One region of the Priestia veravalensis genome, then DNA from elsewhere that is predicted to be linked to it. Evidence: riboswitches for the same ligand, from Rfam matches in the RefSeq annotation. Region 1 holds a riboswitch; the other holds the start of a gene.
What was found. A riboswitch is a leader RNA that binds a small molecule or an ion and turns the genes downstream of it on or off. The one in region 1 is predicted to bind FMN.
Positions count from the first base shown of each region.

Region 2: it holds a riboswitch for FMN, as region 1 does, so the genes downstream of both, ribE (riboflavin synthase) here and AS180_RS01635 (ECF transporter S component) in region 1, are expected to answer to the same signal.

Region 1 covers NZ_KQ758627.1:317,552-320,964, forward strand. Annotated here, with positions in the region: gene AS180_RS01625 (YpbB family protein) at 1-852, opposite strand, end outside; gene AS180_RS01630 (ferredoxin) at 1,111-1,359, shown strand; gene AS180_RS01635 (ECF transporter S component) at 1,406-1,981, opposite strand; FMN riboswitch at 2,129-2,267, opposite strand; gene serA (phosphoglycerate dehydrogenase) at 2,644-3,413, shown strand, end outside.
Region 2 covers NZ_KQ758688.1:15,182-18,594, reverse strand. Annotated here, with positions in the region: gene AS180_RS17490 (bifunctional 3,4-dihydroxy-2-butanone-4-phosphate synthase/GTP cyclohydrolase II) at 1-1,167, opposite strand, end outside; gene ribE (riboflavin synthase) at 1,184-1,840, opposite strand; FMN riboswitch at 2,057-2,204, opposite strand; gene AS180_RS17480 (YkvI family membrane protein) at 2,298-3,326, opposite strand.

The DNA of each region.
Region 1 (3,413 bases):
AATGGTGCTCTCTTTTAACCGTCTAATTCGAGCTACTTCTTTTAATGATTTTCCTTTTTGTAACCACTCGTACGTTTTAACTGTTGAAGCCGTTAGTGGCACAGTCATATGTACGTCCTGTATAAATTGTTGAAGAACTGGAAATTCACTTCGACATTCGCTAATTTGCTCAATGATTTGATGAACGACGCTGATCATTAATAAATGAACGTAGTGTTCGTTCATCTTATAATATTCAGCAAGCTGACTTTTGGTTAAACCAATTCGCTTATATCCACTCAGATGTTGAACAAACACATCAGCGTTTTGAGAAGAACATTTCGTTAAAATACATTTTAATTCATTAAACAAGCGTTTGGCCAACTCTTCTCTTGAATACGACTGAGAAAATAAATAAGCTTTCACCCATTGAATGATCTCAGGATCTTGGGTGATTGGCAAAAATCCCTTTTGAAAATACTGTAGATTAGAGATTGTTTGAATGAACAAGGTCAGCCTCGATAAAAATAATTGTGTGCTACTCGCAAATTGCCAACCGCTAAGCTTAGCTGGCAGAGGCCATTCACGTAATTGTTGGTGAAGTGCCTCTTCACCCTTGCTTGTTAGCATATATTTTTGATGGTCCACTTCTTTAATGAATTGATGAGAAGTAAGCTCTTTTACGTATAGAGAAAATGTTTCTTTTTTCAAGTAACTAAATGATTGAAATAAAAAAGACAAGCCAAAGATTTTACCGTCTTGAATTGTTTGCGCTGATTTTTTCCCAGTTACTATATGATAAATCCCGTAAACTGTTCGTTCACCTTTTAGTTGTTGCATACTATATAGCATAACGGTTTGAATATAGTTCACAATCGTCAACTTCCTTTCTCTTTTCATTTTACCAAAACTTTAACAGAAAGCACCTTTTTGTCATTGCACGAATTGAGATGAACGAAAAAAGTGGCACTATAAGTCATGACAAACCCTTGTCTGATAAGCATTATCAATGACTTTTCTATTGAAAAGTTTTAAAAATCGTCTTACAATGGGTAAAGAGAAATTTCACGCTTATGTTGAAAAGAGATTATATAACACGAAATTTTCGAACACTTTACAGGAGGTCTTGTTATGCCAAAATATACAATTGTTGACAAAGATACATGTATTGCATGTGGAGCATGTGGAGCAGCAGCGCCAGATATTTACGATTACGATGATGAAGGAATTGCGTTCGTAACATTAGATGATAACCAAGGGATTGTGGAAGTTCCTGAAGAATTAGAAGATGATATGATGGATGCATTTGAAGGTTGCCCAACAGATTCAATCCGCGTAGCAGATGAGAAGTTTGACGGCGACTCTAACAAATTTGAATAAAAAACAATAAAAGACCTGTACATCCACGTACAGGTCTTTTTTCTATTTAAACAGCGACTCGCTTTGTAATCCAATATTTCATTTTATTAAATAAAACAACGAAAATTAAGCCAGTAATAATTCCTTTAATCATGTTAAATGGCAGAATGCCCGTTACGACTAGCTGACGTGTTTCCTCACTTGACAGCGCCGGTGACTGTAAGAAAAGCGTATATGCAGGTAAGAACACATAGTAATTTAAAAACGCCATTCCAACTGACATCACTACTGTTCCAACTACTAAACCTGTTGTAATACCTTTTGTATTTTTAAATTTATGAAACATAAGAGAAACCGGTAAGATAAACAATAGCCCTGCTACAAAATTTGCTAATTGGCCTACAGGGACGCCTGTTGCACTTCCTTGAATGAGATAATGCAGCAAATTTTTAATTCCTTCGACAATAAGACCTGCTACAGGACCAAAGATTAATGCAGCAAGCAGCGCCGGTACCTCACTAAAATCAATTTTTAAAAACGGTGGTATACCTGGTATTGGGAAGTTAAGCATCATTAATACATAAGACAAACCGCTTAGCATCCCTAGAATAACAAGCTTTTGTGTTTTCTTGCTATGTTCCATTTTCCTCTCTCCTTCTTGCGATCCATTCTTCCAAGAAGAAAGGTTCATTGCACATGCACTCCATAAAAAAACCTCAACAAATTTGTTGAGGGAAAATGCAGGCACATTCAATAAACGTTCAACACATTTGTTTTTGAACGTTTGAACCTCCACCTTCTCCCATCCAGACTTTACTGTCGGCTTTGGAATCACACCAAATCCTGCTCCACATTTAAAGAGCTCGCGGGCTTAAAACAATTTGTTTATCACCGCCGGTCGGGAATTACACCCTGCCCCGAAGATAGATCAATATTTAATGATGTTCACATTATATGATACCTTGAATTAAAAGTAAATCATTTGATACAAAAAATACTGCAATTCCGATTTCTTTTAGTCATTATTTTTTCATGATGAAAAAACAGCGCAATAACGAAAGATTGTCAGGTATTCTTTCACCGTACTTTCTTACATATAAAACTCCAAAAAGTACGTATTAAAAATATTTTCACAAAAATAAACCCGCTAAAATACCAAGTTTTTCACTAAAAATCCGAATATTAAGTAACAAATTAAAAATGAAAACGTTACCAATTGTGAACTTTTCTACAATCCAATTGACAGAATTTTTTTAACGTGATAAATTATCAGATATTTGAGTTGTGAAAGGGAGATGTTAATACATGTATGAAGTGTTAGTAGCTGATTCAATTAGCAATGAAGGTCTTGCTCCATTATTAGAAGCATCAAATGTTAATTTAACAAGAAAAAAAGTAACGGAAGTTGAAGATTTATTGCATACATACGATGCACTGCTTGTTCGAAGCGCAACGACTGTGACAGAAGACTTGTTAGACAAAATGAAGAATTTAAAGATTGTTGCTCGTGCAGGTGTAGGTGTCGATAACATTGATATTGAAGCATCAACTAAACGAGGCGTTGTTGTCATTAATGCCCCAAATGGAAACACTATTTCTACAGCTGAGCATACTTTTGCCATGATGGCTAGCTTAGTTCGCCATATCCCTCAAGGGAACATTTCCGTTAAGTCTCGCGAATGGAACCGATCAGCTTTTGTTGGTACGGAACTCAATCGCAAGCATTTGGGAATTGTTGGTTTTGGTCGTATCGGCTCTGAACTTGCAAAACGTGCGAAAGCCTTTAACATGACGGTACATGTATATGATCCATTTTTAACAACATCTCGTGCAGAAAAACTAGGAGTTGACCTCTTATCGTTAGATGATTTATTAGCAGTAGCTGATATTATTACTGTTCATACGCCATTAACGAAAGATACAAAAGGTTTATTGAATCGCGAGACGTTAGCCAAAACAAAGAAAGGCGTTTACTTACTAAATTGTGCACGAGGCGGTATTATTGATGAAGAAGCACTTGCATACTATTTAGAGATTGGTCACGTTCAAGGCGCTGCAATTGACGTATTTGAAGT
Region 2 (3,413 bases), on a different contig from region 1:
CGTCGCTTTTGTATTTAAATATTTCTCATTTTCGACTTCCTTTGGCATTTCAATTGGAAGACGTTCAACTACCTCGAGATCATAACCTTTTAAACCGGTAATTTTACGCGGGTTATTGGTTAAAAGCTTCATCTTTTTCACGCCTAAATCCTTTAAAATTTGCGCACCAATCCCATATTCACGAAGGTCATCAGCAAACCCTAATTTTTCATTAGCCTCAACCGTGTCATATCCCTGCTCTTGCAGTTCATATGCTTTTAATTTATTTATTAACCCAATACCTCTTCCTTCTTGACGCATATAAAGAAGGATTCCCGATTGTTCCTCTTCAATTTTTGACAGTGCTGCATGAAGCTGTGGTCCACAATCGCAGCGTTTGGATCCAAAAATATCGCCAGTTAAACACTCAGAATGAACACGAACAAGAACAGGTTCTTCGGGATTAATTTTACCTTTTACAATAGCTACATGTTCTTTATCATCAATTTTATTTGTATATCCAATCGCCTTAAAGTCACCAAAAGCAGTTGGTAATTGAATTTCTACCTCGCGCTTTACAAGCTCATCATGCTTGCGACGATATGCAATAAGATCTTTAATTGTAATCATTTTTAAGTCAAATTGCTCTGCGATCACAGCAAGGTCTGCCACGCGTGCCATAGTTCCATCTTCTTTCATGATTTCACAAATAACACCCGCAGGCTTACCTCCAGCAAGAAGTGCTAAGTCAACGGCAGCTTCTGTATGACCTGCACGTCGTAATACTCCTCCTTTTTTCGCAATTAAAGGAAATACGTGACCCGGTCTACGAAAGTCTGTAGCTTTAGCTTTATCATCAATTAATGCTTGAATGGTTGCCGAACGCTCATGAGCACTAATTCCCGTTGTTGTTGATACATGATCAACACTAACAGTAAAAGCTGTACCATGCATATCCGTATTGGTTGTTACCATAGGATTAAGCTCTAATTTAGCAGCAACTTCTTCTGTGATTGGTGTACAAATCAAACCTCGACCATGCGTTGCCATGAAGTTAACGATTTCGGGAGTAGTCGTTTCAGCTAGTGAAATAAAATCCCCTTCGTTTTCGCGGTCTTCATCATCACAAACAATAACCACTTTACCTTTTTTTAAATCATCAATTGCTTCTTCTACTGTGTGAAACATTTTTCTCACCTCTCTTTTAATTTGTAAACCCGTGCTTTTCGAGTAAACTTTGCATATTGGAAGGTTTCGGTGCAGGAGCAGATGAAGGTTTCATCATCATTTCTTTAATATATTTGGCTAACATATCACATTCAATGTTAACAACATCTCCTCGTTCTTTTCTTCCAATAATTGTTTCTTTGGCAGTATGCGGAATTAAAGAAATTGTAAAAGAATGATCTGTAACATTAAATATCGTTAAGCTTGTCCCATCAACAGTAACAGAGCCCTTTAACATCATATAATGACGAAGGCTAGGGTCTACCTTAATTTCATAATATACAGCATTGCCTCTTCGCTCTTTATTCACAATTGTACCGATACCATCAACATGCCCACTCACAAAATGACCACCAAACCGTCCATTTGCGCTCATCGCACGCTCTAAATTAACCTTTGAGCCCACGGTCAATAATTGGAGCGTACTCGCTTTGATTGTTTCAGGCATCACGTCAACGGTAAATCGATTAGTTGAAAATGAAGTCACTGTCAGACACACACCATTAACTGCAATACTGTCTCCTAGAGACACGTCCTGTAGGACAACACGTGCTTCAATGGTTAATACAATTGCTTCTTTTCCTTTGTTAATTTGTTTCACTTGACCAATTTCTTCAATAATTCCTGTAAACATTCTTTCACCTTCTTTCCCCATACAATGTACGCAAAAAGCCCCCTTAAACAAGTGTCCAAGGGGGTTGTTTTTAGAATCAGTGTATACAAAGCATCCACAAACAAGATAGCACTTAATAGCCATCTCACTTTGCGGTATACTAAATAAGCAGTTGGATATAACGGTTTTCTAAAAAAGCCATTACGCCTATGTAATCGCTACACATCCACTGTGCTCCTGATCCTTCTCCCATCCAGACTTTTACTGTCGGCTCTAGATTTTAACTAGATCCACCGTTATCGAAAAATACGAAAACGGGTCACGGGCTTAAAGGCATTGCCTTATCACCGCCGGTTGGGACTTACACCCGACCCCGAAGGATATTTATGTCGACAATATCTGTCGAATTTGACCTTATTATAGCAAAGCTTTAAACAGTTGTCACACTTTTTAACACATTTTCACTTAACTTACAGAGTTAACTTTTTTCTTTTTTGATACAGAGCATAACTAAAAGTGCTAATCCAATATAGCCGAAAATCGGATACAGCACCTTCAACAACTCTCCATACCCAACCTGTGCAACTAGAAAACATAGCGCAAAGATAAAGGCAAAAGCTCGCTGATTTGAGATTGGCAATATGGATTGAATCTGTCTAGCAATTCCAAATACATTTCCAATTAGTGTGGTGAAAATCTCTCCAAAAACTACTAGTAAAAAGAGCCAATTAACGAAAAGGCCAATATGTTTTACTACTTCACTCATTGGAATATCTAAATGGTATGCATACGGCAAGTTTGAAAGAGCTAAATGCGTTGCCACCATCATAAATGTTAAACCAATTCCTCCTAAAACCGCACCGTTTTTAATGACTTTTCTATCTTTCACTTCACTTCCTAAAGGAACAAGGACGGCTTGTGCTAATGCTAAATTAAGAGCCACATACAAAAAAGGACTAATCAGCCAGTTCCAATCCCCTTGAAAATGAACCGTTGACACTTGTAAAAATGAAAAATCAGGAGCGTGTGGAATAAAGATTAAAATTGAAAAAGCAAGCATCATTGGCACTACAAGTGAATTAACAAATAGTAACCCATTAATTCCTTTGGACACTGATATGTATGCTAAACCAATTGTAAGAAGCATACCCACCTGTGGCCAAAGTCCAAACTGTTCGGCTGCAATTGCTCCCGTACTCGCTAGCATAACGGATGTGACTCCAAACAAAATAATAATGGTAAATCCATTAATCAGCTTCCCCATAAATGTACCGAATAGATGCGTATTTAACGTTTGATAAGACGTTGCATCAATCGATTGTGCAATAAGCATCATTTTTGACCCTAACCAAATAAAGAACAAACCGCTAATTAAAATTCCGAATAAACCCATTGAGCCATACTGAGTAAAAAATTGAACAATTTCTTTACCCGTTGCAAACCCAGCCCCCACTACCGTACCGATATAGGTAGCAGCTACTTGTAGCGTCAGCTTCCATTTACTCAAGTTCTCCACCTCATTTTCTTGGAACTCACTATTTTTTATTCTTTATGACAACATGTCTTATCGCTCAGAAAAGCAGCTTGTACTAAA